One region of the Rummeliibacillus sp. JY-2-4R genome, then DNA from elsewhere that is predicted to be linked to it. Evidence: riboswitches for the same ligand, from Rfam matches in the RefSeq annotation. Region 1 holds a riboswitch; each other region holds the start of a gene.
What was found. Region 1 has a riboswitch for S-adenosylmethionine ahead of ACWV26_RS15490 (methionine ABC transporter ATP-binding protein). Riboswitches for the same ligand answer to the same signal wherever they lie in the genome.
Positions count from the first base shown of each region.

Region 2: another riboswitch for S-adenosylmethionine. It lies ahead of ACWV26_RS01495 (MetQ/NlpA family ABC transporter substrate-binding protein); the one in region 1 lies ahead of ACWV26_RS15490 (methionine ABC transporter ATP-binding protein).
Region 3: another riboswitch for S-adenosylmethionine. It lies ahead of metA (homoserine O-acetyltransferase MetA); the one in region 1 lies ahead of ACWV26_RS15490 (methionine ABC transporter ATP-binding protein).
Region 4: another riboswitch for S-adenosylmethionine. It lies ahead of ACWV26_RS06325 (methionine biosynthesis PLP-dependent protein); the one in region 1 lies ahead of ACWV26_RS15490 (methionine ABC transporter ATP-binding protein).

Region 1 is NZ_CM132623.1:3,155,596-3,160,427, reverse strand. It holds gene ACWV26_RS15515 (acyl-CoA dehydrogenase family protein) at 1-256, shown strand, start outside; gene ACWV26_RS15510 (arsenate reductase family protein) at 851-1,207, shown strand; gene gcvH (glycine cleavage system protein GcvH) at 1,285-1,665, shown strand; gene ACWV26_RS15500 (hypothetical protein) at 1,818-2,159, shown strand; gene ACWV26_RS15495 (thioredoxin family protein) at 2,172-2,480, shown strand; SAM riboswitch class I at 2,537-2,641, shown strand; gene ACWV26_RS15490 (methionine ABC transporter ATP-binding protein) at 2,743-3,768, shown strand; gene ACWV26_RS15485 (methionine ABC transporter permease) at 3,761-4,429, shown strand; gene ACWV26_RS15480 (MetQ/NlpA family ABC transporter substrate-binding protein) at 4,491-4,832, shown strand, end outside.
Region 2 is NZ_CM132623.1:312,995-317,826, reverse strand. It holds gene ACWV26_RS01510 (aminotransferase class I/II-fold pyridoxal phosphate-dependent enzyme) at 1-500, shown strand, start outside; gene ACWV26_RS01505 (alpha-hydroxy acid oxidase) at 521-1,675, shown strand; gene ACWV26_RS01500 (YezD family protein) at 1,868-2,029, opposite strand; SAM riboswitch class I at 2,411-2,520, shown strand; gene ACWV26_RS01495 (MetQ/NlpA family ABC transporter substrate-binding protein) at 2,606-3,430, shown strand; gene ACWV26_RS01490 (methionine ABC transporter ATP-binding protein) at 3,493-4,512, shown strand; gene ACWV26_RS01485 (methionine ABC transporter permease) at 4,512-4,832, shown strand, end outside.
Region 3 is NZ_CM132623.1:1,868,649-1,873,480, forward strand. It holds gene ACWV26_RS09025 (acetylornithine transaminase) at 1-650, shown strand, start outside; gene ACWV26_RS09030 (aminotransferase class I/II-fold pyridoxal phosphate-dependent enzyme) at 1,037-2,212, opposite strand; SAM riboswitch class I at 2,514-2,619, shown strand; gene metA (homoserine O-acetyltransferase MetA) at 2,698-3,606, shown strand; gene ACWV26_RS09040 (GTP-binding protein) at 3,739-4,832, shown strand, end outside.
Region 4 is NZ_CM132623.1:1,329,730-1,334,561, forward strand. It holds gene ACWV26_RS06320 (aminotransferase class I/II-fold pyridoxal phosphate-dependent enzyme) at 1-1,142, opposite strand, end outside; gene ACWV26_RS06325 (methionine biosynthesis PLP-dependent protein) at 1,129-2,259, opposite strand; SAM riboswitch class I at 2,331-2,434, opposite strand; gene ACWV26_RS06330 (YozE family protein) at 2,686-2,907, shown strand; gene deoD (purine-nucleoside phosphorylase) at 3,006-3,710, shown strand; gene ppsA (phosphoenolpyruvate synthase) at 4,409-4,832, shown strand, end outside.

The sequences.
Region 1 (4,832 bases):
GGAAAAAGCAATTGACCGTGATGGAGAAGAAAAAGCAGCACAAAAAATTCTTTACACAGAAATCTTCACCCAAGAAGCATTTGAAGAAATTGAAAAAGAAGCAAAAGAAACAATCATCGCTTCAGCAGATGGTGACGAAGCACGCATGCTACTATCAGCATTGCGCAAACTAACACGCTACACACCAAACAATCTCATCACCAAAAAACGCCAAGCATCAGTAAAACTAATCGCTGCTGAAAAATATACAGTATAAACTAAAAGTGAGCCCCGGAAGTAAGATGGGGGCTCACCTTTTTGCTGCATTTGAAGAAATGTAAAAATATTGTTGCTATATGGAAAGTTCTTATCATTGTATATGTTGATTGCAAAGAAGTTGAACTTCAGTATTTAGGTGATTATTTGTGGAAATTGAGATTAGCACGCTAATTGAAGTCACATAAAATGTATTAAAGATATTTATAGATTTCTAGATTTTTTTTAGAAATTATGTTGGAGATTAGTACTCCAAAAATAGTTGTAGTGTAGTCAGCGAAGACTCCTAGCTAGGAAAAGCGAGACAGGTGAGGCCCCGCACGAAGGAGGAGACTCACCGCTCGCCCGCAGGAAAGCGTAGCTGACTACACTACAAACCTAAATATAATTAGTAATAAAATAGATTTTCAGTGTACAAAGCAAAGCGTAGGAAGAAGATTAATTTCTAATCATTTAACAAAAATATAACTCTAAAACCATGTATATAAACCAACAAAACCGGCCATTATATCTCTGGGTCGGTTTTCTTGCGTCAAAATGAGAGTCACAATACAATTAAAATGATACCAAAATTCGTTTTAAAAGGAGTATTTACATGACGATCAAAATGATTCAATATCCAAAATGTACAACTTGTAAAAAAGCACAAGCCTGGCTAAAAGAAAATAACATCGAATTTTCCGCTCACAACATAGTTGAAGAAACACCCACACAAGATGAATTAAGAAAATACTGGGAACTAAGCGGACTACCACTAAAAAAATTCTTTAACACATCAGGGATGAAATATCGTGAACTTCAACTAAAAGATCGTCTTAAAGAAATGTCCGAAGATGAACAAATTGCTTTACTCGCTTCAGACGGCATGCTAATCAAAAGACCAATTGTCACAGACAACCAAAAAATAACAATTGGCTTTAATGAAAAAGAGTTTGAAAATACATGGAAATAATTTTAGAATTGCTTGTTTTTGAATAAGGAATATGTCAAAATTATGGTGTATAAAAATACATACTTGGAGGGTTAATAATGAGCGTACCAGCAGAATTACGTTATACAGAAGAACATGAATGGGTAAAAACTGAAGATGGTAAAGTACGTATTGGTATTACAGAATTTGCACAATCAGAACTAGGTGATATCGTATTCGTTGAACTTCCACAAGTTGGCGACGAAATCAAAGCTGATGAACCATTCGGTAGTGTTGAATCTGTAAAAACAGTATCTGAATTATATGCACCAATTTCAGGTAAAGTTGTTGAAATCAACGAAGACTTAGAAGATAGCCCAGAATTCGTTAACGAATCTCCATACGAAAAAGCATGGATGGTTGTTGTAGAACCAACTGATTCTACACAATTTGAAGGCTTACTTACAGCTGAACAATACACAAAACTAATCGAAGAATAATTATACTACTTAAAGCGCCACACTTTTGTGCTGGCGTTTTTATGTATATTCAGGCATTTGCTTTCAGAATCATTGCCTATGCTTCATTTTTCCCTTAAGTAGGATTCTTACTGTCCGCTAAGCGCGGAATCAAACTGTAAGGAGGAATTAGCATGTCGGATAAAGTGCTTATTGTTGAAGGTAGACAAGATAAATTGCAAATTCAACCTCTACTAGCAGAGGATGTTCCAATTCTTTGCACGAATGGTACCATTAGTCCAAGTAAACTAGAAGAGCTCATACACCCTTATGAAGAGTATGATTTATATACGTTTTTCGATGAAGATTATTCAGGGGATTGCTTACGATCCTTGATGAAAAAAGAATATCCAGAGGCGTACCATTTACGTACGCTTTCTTTATATAAGCAAGTAGAGGCGACACCAAGAAAATTTTTGGCTAGAATATTATTAGCTGCAGATTTTAAAATACATGCAAGTTTTCTTTTAGAATAGGAATGACGGACAATGCAAGAATGGACAATAGAACAATGGGAGCATATGAAGGAAAGCGAGTCATTATGTGCATTTTATTTATATACTCCTATGTGCGGTACATGTATGGTCGCTTCTAAAATGATGGAGGTAATCGATCAAACATTTCCAGACATCAAAATAGGTAAAGCAAATTTAAATTTTGTCGAACAAATCGCATATGATTATCAGGTGGAAAGCGTCCCATGCTTACTGATTGCCGAGAATGGTAAGGTTCGCGATAAAATCTATGCTTTTCAATCCGTGTCGTATTTATATGAAAAATTTCATAAAAAGGATTGACGATATAATCATATAGTGGTAAAGTATCAAACATAATTAAATAAATATTTACGTAACTCTTATTCAGAGAGGTGGAGGGAAGTGCCCTATGAAGCCCGGCAACCGTCACAATGTGACACGGTGCCAATTCACGCAAAGTCAAATGCTTTGGAAGATGAGAGAACGGTTATCGTATAAAACGTACGTTAGACCTTTCTGTTAATCTTGCAGAAAGGTCTTATTTATTTTTAGCTTTATTTTACAAAAGGTGGTTTTGAATATTATGATTCAACTTAAAAATGTAGTAAAAAAATACAAAACCGCTAATGGATCTCTAACTGCAGTTAATGATGTTAATTTATCAATAAATGATGGTGAGATTTTTGGCATTATCGGTTATAGTGGTGCTGGTAAAAGTACAATGATTCGTTTACTTAACGGTTTAGAAAAGCCTACTTCAGGTACCGTTACCGTAAATGGGCAGAACATTTCAGCAATTAAAGGAAAAGAATTACGAAATGCTCGCCATAAAATCAGTATGATTTTCCAACATTTCAACTTACTTTGGTCAAGAACAGTGGAAGAAAATATTGCTTTCCCATTAGAGATTGCGGGCATTAGTAAAGCGGAACGTGAAAAGAAAGTGCTTGAACTAGTAGAGTTGGTTGGATTAAAAGGAAGAGAAAAAGCCTATCCTTCCCAATTATCAGGGGGACAAAAGCAACGCGTAGGGATTGCTCGTGCGCTAGCTAATAACCCAGAAGTTCTACTATGTGATGAAGCAACTTCAGCACTAGACCCGGAAACAACGGATGCAATATTAGATTTACTTGTGAGTATTAATGAAAAACTGGGACTAACCATTGTGTTAATCACTCATGAAATGCATGTTATTCGCAAAATTTGTCATCGTGTGGCAGTAATGGAATCGGGAAAAGTAGTAGAACAAGGAAACGTTCTTGAAGTTTTCCAATCTCCGCAAGCAGACGTGACGAAGAAATTCGTATCTCAAGTGACAGAAACAGCAGGTCACAAAGAATCTATTTCTCAAATGCTTGAAAATTATCCGAACGATCAATTGATCAAATTATTTTTTGTTGGAGCAAAGACAGAACAACCTGTGATTTCACATTTGATTCGTGAATTTAATGTTGATGTTAACATTGTACACGGTAATATTTCTCCTACGAAGAGTGGACCATATGGAACATTAATTGTGCGCATCATCGGGAGCAACGAGAATACAACAAAAGCAATTCATTACTTAGATGAACTAGGAATTAAAACGGAGGTGATCAGTCATGCTTAACGATCTCTTTCCGAATGTCGATTGGGAACTTATGTGGGAAGCCACAAGAGAAACTTTATATATGACAGCTGTTTCAACAATTCTAACTTTTATTATTGGAATCGTCTTAGGGATTATATTATTCCTTACAAGTCCTACACAACTTTGGGCGAACAAGCTAGCTAACTTATTAACTGGTTCAGTTGTGAATATATTCAGATCCATTCCATTTATCATTTTAGTTATTCTGTTAATTCCATTTACTAAATTCTTATTAGGTACAATTCGTGGAGCAAATGCAGCTATGCCTGCATTAATCATTGGTGCTGCACCATTCTATGCACGAATGGTTCTTATTGCTTTACGTGAAATCGATAAAGGTGTCATTGAAGCAGCACGCTCTATGGGTGCAAAAACTTGGACAATCATTTGGAAGGTTTTAATACCAGAATCCCTTCCAGCACTTATTTCTGGAATTACCGTAACAGCTGTAGCATTAGTCGGTTATACAGCGATGGCAGGTGTCATCGGTGCAGGTGGCTTAGGGAACTTAGCGTTTATGGATGGTTTCCAACGTAGTCGTAATGATGTCACATTTGTCGCTACGGTACTTGTGTTAGTTATCGTTTTTATCATTCAATTTATCGGTGACTTTATCACAGCAAAAACAGATAAAAGATAATTTGGTTCAAACGTAAATTACGTTAACATAATGAAATGTATAAAGAAAAGGGGAAAAGAACATGAAGAAAATTGTAGCAGGAATTCTAACAGCATCACTAGCGCTAAGTCTAGCAGCATGCGGAAGCAATGATAAAGCATCATCTGGTGATTCAAAAGAAACTAAGTTAGTAGTAGGTGCTTCTAATGTACCTCACGCAGAAATCTTAGAAAAAGCAAAACCTATTCTTGAAAAAGAAGGGGTAGAACTAGATATCCAAAAATACCAAGATTATATTTTACCAAACAAAGATCTTGATTCAGGCGATATAGATGCAAACTATTTCCAAACTATTCCATACCTAGACCAACAAATTAAAGATAATGGTTATGATTTTGTTAGTGCAGGTGGAATCCATATCGAA
Region 2 (4,832 bases), 1.2 Mb from region 1:
AAGTCGGGGTTGAAGTTTACACATTATCCAAAACCTATAATATGGCAGGTTGGCGCGTAGGTTTTGCGGTTGGTAATGCTCAAATGATTGAAGCACTAAACTTAATACAAGATCACCTTTTCGTTAGTCTATTCCCTGCCGTACAACAAGCTGCAGTGGAAGCGTTAACTGGCGACCAATCTTGTGTCTCAAGACAAGTTGATATGTATGAAAGTCGCAGAAATGCATTAATTAACGCATGTCAAAATATCGGTTGGCCTGTAACAGCACCAAAAGGATCCTTCTTTGCTTGGCTTCCTGTACCAGAAGGATTTACAAGTCAACAATTTGCAGACCTTCTATTGGAAAAAGCAGATGTAGCAGTAGCTGCTGGAAATGGCTTTGGAGAGCATGGCGAAGGATATATTCGGATTGGCTTATTAGTAGATGAAGAGCGACTAGTGGAGGCTGTTAAAAGAATTGAAAAGCTGAATCTATTCAAAGAACTAGCAAAAAACTAAATATCAAGGAGGCAAGTTTAATGGCTCAACCTACAAATCCAACAAATGTGGATTTACTAGTCAAAGATCTTTCACCAGACGATACATTTCCTATTTCGTTTGTTGAACTAGAACGAGCTGCAGCTAGCGTCTTACCTAAGAATCAATATGGATATGTTCGCTCCGGTGCTGGCGGCGAACAAACATTACACCAAAACCAAAGTGCTTTCCAGAAGTATTCCATCATTCCTCGCTATTTAAAAGACGTTTCAAAGTTGGATACATCGATTGAGTTATTTGGCAAAGAATATCCTACCCCTTTGTTAGCAGCTCCGGTAGGCGTATTACAAATGATTTCACCAGAAGGCGAGTTAGCAGTTGCACGTGCATTGAAGGATTTAAACATACCTTATATTCAAAGTACTGTCTCAAGTTACTCCATTGAAGAAATTGCATCAGCTGCTCCTGACTCATCTAAATGGTTCCAATTATATTGGGCACCTTGTGATCCAGAGATTTCTTATAGTATGGTAAAACGCGCAGAACAAGCAGGCTACGAAGCAATTGTATTAACGATTGATACGATGATGCTTGGTTGGCGCGAGACTGATATGCGTAACCAGTTCTCTCCTATTAGCGAAGGGTATGGGAAAGGAAATTGGGCAACCGACCCAGCTTTTCTGAAATCAATACCAAACAATGATTTAAACTCTATTATCGAAGGAATACTTGCAAACCTGCATCATCCGACACTACAATGGGCAAATATCAAAGAACTAAAGAAACGAACGACATTACCTGTATTAATAAAAGGCATACTTCATCCAGAAGATGCAAAACTTGCTTTAGAAAATGGTGTAGATGGGATTATTGTTTCCAATCATGGAGGTCGTCAATTGGATGGTGTGATTCCAAGTATCGATGCACTTCCAGCAATCGTAGAAGCGATAAATGGACAAATCCCTGTATTATTTGATAGTGGTATTCGGCGAGGAACCGATGTAGTGAAAGCTTTAGCACTTGGAGCAAATGCCGTCCTAATCGGTCGTCCCTTTGTCTACGGACTAGCAATCGCTGGAGAAGAAGGGGTCAAACGTGTTTTCTCTACAATTCTAAAAGAAACAGAAGTCACTCTATCTATGGCAGGCATAACTGAAGTAAAACATGCAAAAGAGTTAAGCATTGTAAAACAATAATTTAGACGATAAAAAATCAAACAAATGGTGTGTGGATCAAGCTTTTTTAGTATGATTCACACCTTTACTATTTCAGATATATAATCCTTTTTACCACTCACACGTCGAAAAAAGCCACATAACCCCAATCAAAGAAATGTAGTTCTTTGATTCGGATTATGTGGCTCAAGTTTTCCAGCCAACTGGCATGTGCTATTTTGATTTTGATTTGTTAAATCTTTGTTTTTCAATACGATTTATTTGTACGATGATTCCATCTTGAATCGTTATATGCACTTCACCAAATTGTAATCCTTGGACCGCTTTAATAATGGCTCTAATTTGTTCTGAATCCTCGTTTAACTTTTGAGTCATACAAATTTCTCCCCTTTACAATAGGTTACTATTAAATAATTTAATCGAATCCCCTTTTCTTGTAATTTATTGTAATTGCCTGAAAATGAAAAGTCAATATTAATTCTTATAATTCCTAGTTAAATACTAGTGAATAATATAATTTTACTAGATATTTATTAAAATTTTGTAATGAGTAACAGCAAGTAAACAATTAATAATAGCAAAACCATTAAAACATTTAGTTTAATAAATTCATTTAAACCAGCAAATATCCGCATTCCCTACAAAAAGGCATTTAAAATCCCTACTATTCTAGGTGGAATTATACAAAAAATCATTGACTATACTGAATTTTTGCTGTAGATTGAATTATCATAAAGTTTTTAATTAAATAAAAACCTCTTATTAAGAGTAGCTGAGGGACTGGCCCTATGAAGCTCGGCAACCTTCTCAATCATGGAAAGGTGCTAAATCCTGCAAGACGTGCAAAACGTTTTGATAGATAAGAGAGGCGAACTCCAAAAGATGAAGCCCCTCTTGCTATTAAAAAGGGGGGCTTTTTTTAAATTCTTTAAATTAAAGGGAGGAAATCAAATGAAAAAATTTAGTTTCGCATTGATCTTATTATTACTTGTAGCGATTGTTAGTGCTTGTGGCAATAGCGAAAAAACAGAAGACAGTAAAACTGCTGCATTAAATACCAAGAAATTGGTAATTGGTGTGACAGCAGGACCTCATGAAGAAATCGCGGAAAAAGTAGCTGAAATTGCTAAAAAAGAAGGATTAGATATCGAGTTAAAAGTATTCTCAGATTATGTATTACCAAACACAGCATTGAGCGAAGGTAGCTTAGATGCAAACAGCTTCCAACATGTTCCGTACTTAAAACAATATAACAAAGACAAAGGTGACGATCTTGTCGCTGTTGGCAAAACCATCTTAAGTCCAATGGGTATCTACTCTAAAAAATACAAGAACTTTGATGAGATTCCAAATGGTTCAAAAATAGCTATTCCGAACGATCCAACAAATGGCTCTCGCGCATTAGAGATTTTAGCAAAAGAAGGATTTATCACATTAAAAGATACGGGAAGCGATCTTCCAACAATCTATGATATTGATGAAAACAAAAAGAATTATAAATTTATCGAACTAGAAGCTGCACAAATTCCAAAACAATTATCTGAAGTTGCAGCAGCAGCAATTAATACAAACTTTGCTTTAGAAGCAGGTCTAAACCCTAAAAAAGACGCCATCTTGGTTGAAGGTGCTGATTCAATTTATGCAAATCAAATTGTTGTACGTAAAGAAAACAAAAACGACCCAACTATTAAGAAATTCGTGAAAGCTTATCATTCTGACGAAATAAAGAAATTCATAGAAGAGAAATATGAAGGCTCTCTTATCCCTTCTTGGTAGAAGTTAATTAGAATAGATTGCCATCTTTGGCGGTGGCAATCTCCTTAAAAAGGAGTAATATGATGATTAAATTAGAGCATGTTACAAAGAAATTTACCGTTAATAATAAAACGATTACTGCAGTAGATGATGTCAATATTGATGTCAAAAAAGGAGAAATTCACGGTGTAATTGGTTATAGTGGCGCTGGGAAAAGTACACTTATTCGCTGCGTAAACTTACTTGAAAAGCCAACAAACGGTGATATATACATAGACAACGAAAAAATTACTAATCTCTCGCCTCAGAATCTCCGTACAGTCCGAACAAAAATCGGTATGATTTTCCAAGGGTTTAATTTGTTAAAAACAGCTACGGTTTATGACAATATTGCACTTCCACTTAAACTATTAGGCTTTGATAAAAAAGAAGTTAAAAAGCGGGTTGACAAGTATTTAAAAATTGTCAATTTGGAAGACAAAGCAAATAACTATCCAGCTCAATTATCTGGTGGTCAAAAGCAGCGTGTTGCTATTGCTAGAGCATTATCTCAGGAACCTGAAATTTTACTAAGTGATGAGGCGACAAGTGCTCTTGACCCAGAAACAACAGATTCCATTCTCGATCTTTTACTTAAGATTAATAAGGAATTTGGGATTACAATTTTACTCATTACTCATGAAATGAACGTTATTCAAAAAGTTTGCGATTATGTGTATGTATTAGAAAGTGGCCATATTGTTGAACAAGGATCTACGATTGACTTATTCACGAATCCACAACAACCTACTACAAAAAAATTCTTAAACACTATTTCACAGCGTAACTTATCCAGTTCATTAATCGAACAACTAAATGTAACAGGGAGCGTTACTCGCCTTACCTTCGTTGGAGAAAGTACAGGTAAACCTGCATTAGCTGAAATCAGTAAGTTATTTAATGTTACGCCAAATATTTTAACGGCAAATATTATTGAATTGAAAAATGGTGTTGTTGGTAATATCGTCGTCCATTTAAATGGAGATGCACAAGATGTTAACAAAGCACTTCAATATTTAGAGGGACAAGGTGTCCGTACAGAAGAATTGCGGGGTGTAAACTAATGGATCGTTATGAAAAATTTATTGATCAATGGCTACCTATCATTTGGAAAGCTATTTTAGAAACGTTCCAAATGGTTGGGGTTTCTCTAGTATTTGCAGTTGTGATTGGGATTGTTTTAGGAATTCTTGTGGTTCTAACTAGACCAGGACAAGCTTTAGCAAATAAATTTGTTTATCAAATTTTAAATTTACTCATTAATATCGTTCGTTCTGTTCCATTCATCATATTATTATTCTTTATCTTGCCTTTTACAAAATCAATTGTCGGTACAACTATAGGTGTTCGTGGTGCAATTGTTCCGCTTGTTATTTATACAGCC
Region 3 (4,832 bases), 1.3 Mb from region 1:
ATGATGAAACAGCAGCAATTATGTTAGAAGTCGTTCAAGGTGAAGGTGGAGTACATGTTATCTCGCCTGAATTTGCTGAGGCTATTCAAAATCTATGCGAAGAAAAAGGGATTTTATGTATCGTAGATGAAGTACAAACGGGAATTGGCCGTTCAGGTACTGCATATGCCTATATGCAAACAGCTTTAAAACCACATATTGTCACACTTGCAAAAGGATTAGCTGGCGGTTTTCCAGTTGGAGCAATGCTAGGAACCGCGGAACTTTACGATAGCTTTGGACCAGGAACACATGGCACTACATTTGGTGGAAATCCATTAGCTATGGCAGTAGCAACTACTGTTGTAAATGAAGTTTTCGATCCTGAATTTTTAGAAAAGGTTCAGAAAAAAGCTCAATATTTAACAGAAAAATTAAAAGAATCACTTCCTTCAACTGTTGAAGTTCGAGGAATGGGATTATTGCAAGGGTTTACTTGCGAAAATTCTTCATTAGTTGTAGAAGCTGCAGAAGAGAACGGATTATTATTAGTTGCAGCAGGACAAAATGTAGTCCGTGTTTTACCACCATTAACAGTAAGTTTAGCTGAGATTGATGAGGCAGTTGAAATTATTCAAGCTTCAATTCCTGTAACAACAACTACGAAATAACATCAGTGAATTAAAGCGCTCTCGAGAATCGCCATTCACAAGAAAATAACCATTTTAAGTGCTTCCAATAAGAAAAAGGAACGGGTAACTTTTTTCTTATTGGTAAGCACTTTTATTATTCCAAAATACTTTATTTACCTGTACAAATTTTAAGATAACCAAAATAAAGCTACTTAAAAGTGAATAAATTTATAGAAATCAATCATCCACTTAAGCACAGATGTTAATATTAATTTCATTTTAGAGTTGATGTATAAAACGAGTAAATTTAACAGATACACTATTAATTTAAATATAAAATGTACACTTTTAGAAAACCGAAACAACAAAAAAAGCCTAAGTTTGTTAAAATAACAAAACCTAGGCTTTTTAATGTCTTTTCTTTATTAAGCCTCTACTTTAGTAAGCTTTCCCAAACGTTCGATTGCTTCAGCCAATAGTGATTCATCTTGTACTAATGCAACACGAACATAGTTTTTGCCAGCATCACCAAAGATTGAACCTGGTACCATTACAACTCCTGTTTGATCAATTGCTTCATAAACAAATTCGATATCATTCAATTCTTGATTTGGGTATTTTGCCCAAACGAACATACCACCTTTAGACGGCGTCACATTCCAGCCGATTTTTTCTAAACCATCTATTAAAATACGATGACGTTTAGTAAAAACAGAACGTAATCGATCTGTAATTTCTTCTGCATTGTCTAAAGCGACACATGCAGCATCTTGAATTGGGCAGTATATTCCATAATCGAGATTGGATTTTAGTTCTTGAATAATTGAAATCATTTCAGCATTGCCAGTAATATACGCAATTCGCGCTCCAGCTAAGCTAAAACTTTTTGAAAGAGAGTTGATTTCCATTCCGACTTCTTTAGCCCCAGGAGTAGATAAGAAACTCATAGGTTTACCATCATCAAAGTAAAATTCTGAGTACGCTGCATCATGAAGCACAATAATATTGTATTTTTTTGCGAATGCAACAACCTTTTTAAAGAATTCTTCAGAAGGCATTGCAGGAACTGGGTTGCCTGGTAAATTTAATATCATCATTTTCGCCTTTTCAGCAATTTCTACAGGTATAGCATCTAAATTAGGTAAAAAACCGTTTTCTTCTAACAAAGGCATATAATAGGGAATCGCTTCTGCTAAGTGAATTCCGGCATCATATGCAACATACGCTGGATTTGTAGTTAATATATAATCTCCGGGATTACAAAATGCTATTGGTACGTGTACTAACCCTTCTTGAGACCCCATTGTTTGGATAATTTCTGTGTCAGGATCTAAATCTACATTACTACGACGTTTATAATAATCTGCAACAGCTTGATAGAATTTTTTAGTACCACTTAATGTGTATCCGTATGAAGTTGATAACGCTGCTTGTTTAGAAAGTTCCATCCGAACCCTTTCGTCAGGTGGTAAATCGGGGCTACCAAGACTTAAATCGATTAGCTTCGTCCCAGTAGCTGCTTTACGATTAGCGGCGGCTTTTAAATCTCCAAATATTGCTTTTGGGAACATTGCCATTTTCTTTGATCGTTCGATTTTCACTAGTAAGCACTCCTTAATTGAATATAAAAACTATCAAATATTTTACCATAGTTAACTATTATATAACAGTTAAAAATTAAATATAAAATAGTAAAACACATAATACAAACTATTATAATACTAATTTTATGTGTAGAATAGGGATATTAGAATTAGTACTTAAATTGTGTGTGTATTCTTAAATCTTACTAAAAGAATGGGTTTAATATCCTTTATATATCAATGTTTTAGAAGGTAAAATAATTTTCAGAAAAGTTTGCAATAATAAATTTTTCATGTTAGGATTACATTAATTACATAACTCTTATCAAGAGAAGCTGAGGGAAATGGCCCTATGAAGCTTCAGCAACCTCTGTCTTACAGAAAGGTGCTAAGTCCTACAAGACAATTGTCTTGGAAGATAAGAATCGAGCAGAATTTCAAAACCTCTTTTCTTATCATAGAAAAGAGGTCTTTTATTTAACTTTGAAAAGGAGCGTTTAAAATTGCCAATTAATATTCCTAAAAATTTGCCTGCAACAGAGCTATTAAAGAAAGAAAAAATATTCGTTATGGAAGAAGATCGATCCAAAAGTCAAAATATTCGTCCATTAAATATTGCCATCTTAAATTTGATGCCACAAAAAGAGAAAACAGAATTACAACTTCTTAGATTATTAGGAAATACACCATTACAAACAAATGTTACGTTTTTAAACACAGCTACTCATGAATCAAAAAATGTAAGTAAATCTCATTTAGAAACTTTTTATTCAACATATGAAGAAGTGAAGCACCGTAAGTTTGATGGTCTTATCATTACAGGTGCTCCAATTGAATTAATGGAATTTGAAGAAGTTGATTTTTGGGACGAGATAAAAGATATTATGGATTGGTCAAAAACAAATGTAACTTCTGTATTACATATTTGTTGGGGGGCACAGGCTGCACTTTATCATCACTTTGGGATTGGAAAATTCCCATTAAAAGAAAAATGCTCTGGTATTTTCCGACATAATGTGTATGATTCTACAGTTAAATTATTAAGAGGATTTAATGATGTATTTACAGCACCCCATTCTCGTCACACATCTGTTTCACTTGAAGAAGTTGAAGCACATCCAGATTTAACTGTATTATCTGCCTCAGATGAAGCTGGATTATTTATTGCTATATCTAATGATGAAAAGTTAATCATGGTTACAGGTCATTTAGAATATGATGCAGATACTTTGAAAGAAGAATATGAGAGAGATGTTGCAAAAGGAATTGACATTGCAGTTCCAAAACATTATTTTCCAAATGATAATCCGACAAACGCGCCATTGAACACTTGGCGCTCACATACACATCTACTATTTTCAAACTGGTTGAATTACTATGTATACCAAGAAACACCATATGAATGGGAATAGTAAATTAATAATTTATAGCCGCTGCGAAGTATTAACTAATCGCAGCGGTTTATTTTTATCCTTCCATCCATTAAGGTTTAAAAATGGTTTGCTATAATAATGAAAATGGATGTTAGAAAAGAGGGAATTTTAATGTTTAAAACGATTGGCGTATTAGCTCATGTAGATGCCGGGAAAACCACATTTTCTGAGCAATTGCTTTACCATACAAAAAGTATAAAAGAAAGGGGAAGAGTTGATCACAAAGATGCATTTTTAGATAATCATGCCATTGAACGTGAGAGAGGGATTACTGTTTTTGCTGAGCAAGGTCGTATAGTTGTAGGCGAAGATACATACACAATTATTGATACACCAGGACATGTTGATTTTTCACCAGAAATGGAAAGAGCAATTCAAGTAATGGACTATGCAATTTTTATCATAAGTGCAGTTGATGGTGTAGAAGGACATTCTGAAACTGTCTGGCATCTACTCCGAAAGTACAAGATACCTACATTTATCTTTATCAATAAAACAGATCGTGAAGGGGCTAATGTTGAAGCTGTATTGAGAGAAATGCAACAAGAATTATCACCTAATATTATTCCAATAACAAATCACCTAAAAGATCACACTCTTTCTGAGCAGTTAATTGAATTTATAGCTGAAAGAGATGATACTTTACTTCATCAATATTTGGAACAAAATATTGATGAAAAACTATTCTTGAAATCATTTAAACAATTAATAAAGAATGGTAAGGCGTTTCCTTGTGCTGATGGCTCTGCCTTAAAAGATATTAGGATAATGGATTTTTTTGAACAATTTATGACTTTAACTGAAACTACTTTTGATAGCAGTAAACCATTTACAGCAAAAGTTTTTAAAATTCGTCATGATGATAAGAAACAACGAATTACATTTCTTAAAGCCCTATCAGGTAAGTTGAAAGTTCGTGATGAATTAGGTTTTGGTGAAAAGAATGAAAAGGTAACTGAAATACGATTATATAATGGTAAAAAGTTTGAAGTGGTTAAAGAAGTACAAGCCGGTGAAATTTTTGCTGTTTGCGGGATTACGCAAGCCTCAATCGGAGATATAGTTGGAGGAACTGATTTTGAGGCTAAACAATCTTTCGAAATGATACCTACTTTACAATCAAAAGTTGTCAATGAAGGCACGGAGCATATAAAAGATGTCCTTTCAAATTTTAAAATTTTGGATGCGGAAGATCCTTCTTTACA
Region 4 (4,832 bases), 1.8 Mb from region 1:
TGTTCAAAGTCAGCAATCAAATCATCCACATTTTCTAATCCCACTGAGAAACGTAAAAGTCCTTCTGTAATACCTCGTTTATCACGTTCTTCTTTTGGAATTGCCGCATGGCTCATCGTAACAGGATATGAAAGAATCGACTCAACTCCACCAAGACTTACAGCGAAAATTGGAATCTGTACATGTTCTACAAAGGCTTTTGTCAATTCACGAGTTGGTAATGTAAAGGATAACACAGCCCCTGCACTTGATGATTGGCTTGCGTGGATTTCATAGCCTGGGTGATCTATTAAACCAGGATAATAAACGTGTTCTACAAGCTCATGCTCATCCAAATATGAGGCGATTTTCAATGCAGATTGTGAAGATTGTGCTAAGCGTGCGTTTAATGTTTTGATTCCTTGGATTAATGAGAAGGAATCGTGTGCACCTAGAATAGCACCCATTGAATTTTGCATAAAGTAGATTTGTTTTCCTAACTCTTCGTCTTTTGTCACCGCAAGTCCAGCGATAATATCACTATGGCCACCTAAAAATTTAGTTGCACTATGAAGTACTACATCTACTCCTAAATCTAATGGGCGTTGATAAAGTGGTGTCATGAAAGTATTATCAACAAATGTAAGTAATTCATGTTTTTTAGCGATAGAAACAATTCCACGAATATTAGTTATGCCAAGCAATGGATTTGCAGGTGTTTCTGCATATAACACTTTCGTATTTGGTTGAATTGCTTCTTCCACTTCTTGTAAATTCGTAAAATCAGCAAATGTATGCGTGATGCCATACTTTGTTAATACTTGTGTAACAAAACGGTACGTTCCACCGTATACTTCATTTGTCACAACGATATGATCACCTGTATTTAAAGTTAATAGGGCTGAGGCAATGGCTGCAATCCCAGATGAAAAGGCAAATCCTCTTGTCCCACCTTCAAGCTCTGCAATTGTTTTTTCCAACGCATCACGAGTAGGGTTACCAGAACGACTGTAGTCATACGGACCAAAAGAGTCAAAATGCTCTTGGTCAAAGGTAGAAGAAAGATAGATTGGCACATTTACTGCGCCAGTTTTTTGTTCATAATCGCCTCTTGTTGAAGCAGTAATTAAGCTAGTTTCGATAGATTGTTTAGTTTGCGTCATGTATTGTCACCTCATCATTAATTGTTGTAAAAACACGTTGCAAGTCTGCGATAATGTCTTCTGCTTCTTCAATACCAACGGAAAACCGTAATAATGTATTATCTACACCACGTGCAATTCGTTCTTCTTCAGGAATATCTGCATGTGTTTGAGTAGCAGGGTATGTGATAAAGCTTTCCACACCGCCTAAACTTTCAGCATATGCGATTAATTGTAAATTTTGAAGGAAAGGTGCAACCCATTCTTCTTTTTGTAAGCGGAAGGAAACCATACCACCAAGTCCTGCATACAATACATCTTTCACAAGTGATTCTTGTTCTAGAAACTCAACAATTTTCTTGGCGTTTTCTGTATGTTGTTTCATACGAAGATGTAAAGTTTTAAGACCACGTAGCAGTAACCAGCAATCAATTGGTCCAAGAGTTGCCCCTGCTGCATTGTGATTATAAAGAAGCTTCTCAGATAGTTCTTCACCTTTGGAAACGACGAGCCCTGCTAGAACATCATTATGACCACCAATATACTTAGTCGCACTATGAAGGACGATATCAGCGCCAAGCTCTATTGGGTGTTGATAATATGGAGTAAGGAATGTGTTATCAACTATAAATAGTAGGTTATGCTTTTTAGCAAGCTCAGCAAATGGAGCAAGATTTATTGTTAGCATTAAGGGATTGGTAGGAGATTCGATAAATAATGCCTTCGTATTTTCGTTAATGATTGCCTCTACTTCTTCAACAGATTGGAATGGTGTGAAGTGAGCTTTAATACCATATTGTTCTTGATATTGATTTGCAAGACGATATGTACCACCATAAATATCATCCGTATAGATAATTTCATCACCCGTTTTGAATAGGGAAAGCACCAATTGGATTGCTGCCATCCCGCTACTACAGGCAAAACCAGCATCTCCACCTTCTAAATCGGCAATTCCACTTTCTAATATCGATCGAGTTGGATTTTTTGAACGAGTATAATCATATCCCGTTGATTGTCCAAGACCTGCATGGCGATATGCTGTTGATAAATAAATCGGTGTATTAATAGAACCTGTTTTTGGATCTGTATGTGTGCCAATTTGTGCTAATCGAGTTGAAATATGCTGTTCTGTCATCTTCATCATCCTTTTTACTTAAAAATAAAAGGCCCTCTGAAGAAGAGGACCTTGAAAAACGAAAGTCGTTCTTCTTATCTGTTAGACTTACATCTACGTGGAATTAGCACCTTACCAATAATGGTGGTTGCTGAGATTTCACAGGGCCAAGTCCCTCCATCTCTCTGGATAAGAATATAAATTCAATTGTATGAAAACTTCCAATTAATGAAATATTAACACTTTACTCAAAGCTATGCAATAGGATTATGAAATATACTAAAAAATCTTAAGACAAATAGTATAAGTGAAGATTGATAATATCTAACGTGCTATAATCATATAAATTGAAAATTAACAGCGATTTTTAAAATTTTTATTTAAAATGTTTTATATTAAGAAAATTGGATATGAATAATAAATGTAGACAAAAGGTAGGAAAACGATATGAAACAATCATTTTATCAATTTGTATTAACTTATAGAGGTGGAAAAAATGATGCAAAGGCTGATTTTGCAGAAGCAGCCTTCAATGATCATGGATTTCCAAAACAAGAAGAGGATTTTCATACACTTTCTCGATATATCGAAGAAAAGGCGGATCATGATATGAGTGCAGTAGTATTTGATGAACTTTGGCAATTATATGAAGAAAAATATGCAGAGTAATATTTGTCAGAGGTCAGACTTTATTGATACAATAGTTGAAGCATTATATTGATAATGACTAAATTAAATAACGAATTGATTTGAAAAGGAGACAAAGTATGAGCATTCATATTAACGCAAAACAAGGCGATATTGCTGAAATCGTATTATTACCAGGAGATCCATTACGTGCAAAATATATTGCTGAAACATTTCTTGAAGATGTAACTCAATATAATGAAGTTCGTAATATGTTCGGATACACAGGTACATATAAAGGAAAACGTATCTCTGTACAAGGTACGGGTATGGGTGTACCATCAATTGCCATCTATACAACAGAACTTATGCAAGAATACGGTTGCCAAAAACTAATTCGTGTAGGCACTTGCGGTGCATTAAAACGTGATGTAAAAGTACGCGATGTCATTTTAGCTCAATCTGCTACAACTGACTCTAAAATGAACGAAATTATCTTCAAAGGAATCGACTATGCACCAACAGCTGACTTCGATTTATTACGTAAAGCGTATAAAGCAGGGGAAGCAGCAGGACTAAACCTTCGTGTAGGTAATATCTACACAGCAGACTTATTCTACGGTGAAGACAACCAAAACGAAAAATTAGCAGACTACGGTGTACTTGCAGTTGAAATGGAATCAGCAGCACTTTACACATTGGCAGCTAAATTCAACCGCCAAGCACTATCTGTATTAACAGTAAGTGACCACCTAATTACAGGTGAAGCAACAACTTCAGAAGAACGCCAAACTACATTCAATGACATGATTGTTGTGGCACTTGAAGCGGCTATTCAAGACTAGGCGTATCAAGGGTTTGTTAGTTTACAATATTTAACAAGTGACCAAAAGTGACCATTTTCAAAAAAGTGGTTATTATTGGTCGCTTTTTTATTGGTTTAATTCATTAAATAATTGCGTTGCTTGTTCTTTTTGACGTATATCAATATGAGAATAAGTATCTAGCGTTTTGCGTATATTTTTTTGTCCTAACTGTTCTTAGATAACTTTGATATTTACATTGTTTGAATATTATTCAACCTATTCATATCCAATATTTATAGTATTCTATGGGCTGTTTAGGGCTTTTCAAAAGAAACCAAATTTATTTTTACGAGGGTCAGTACCTTGTTCATCAGGATTTGGAATCACTCTCCAGGTCACATCCAACTCGCTTGAGATTGTCGGAACAACTGTTTTCGAATTCCAACTCCCAGTCCCGTCTTTTTACTCCCAATTTGTTACGTATTCACTATTGCGTGGTAAGATAGTTCAAACAATTTGTTAAACAAAAAAGGACAGTTACGAAAACAATCAGTAACTGTCCTATTCCCTAATTTAATTATACCATTATTAACCCACCATTTTTAGTCTGTTTTTTATTTATGGAACTGCTAGTATTAATCAAGTGAAGTTGCTTCGGCGATACATTTAAGTGTAATTAGATTAATTAGAAGAGTAATTTTTGTTATATGCCTTGATCGATAAATAGGAGGGGTAAAATGAATCCATATGTACTAGAGTTTCAAGAAATCGATAATACACAACTTTTGTCTGTCGGAGGAAAAGGGTTGAGATTAGGAGAACTATCTAAGATTCATGGTATACATGTACCAGAAGGATTTTGTGTTACAACAGAAGCTTATCAAAGAGCCCTCGAACAAAATGAGGCATATCTCGCATTGTTGAACCAACTAACACTACTAAAATTAGAAGATCAAAGCCAAATTGCTGAAATTAGCAGGGAAATTCGAACAGTCATTATGGAAGTAGAAATCCCTTCCGATGTTGTTGAAGCAGTTACTCATCATATCTCCCAGTTTGGAGAGAAACATGCTTATGCTGTGCGTTCTAGTGCAACTGCTGAAGATTTACCGTATGCCTCTTTTGCTGGTCAACAAGACACCTATTTAAATATTATTGGCA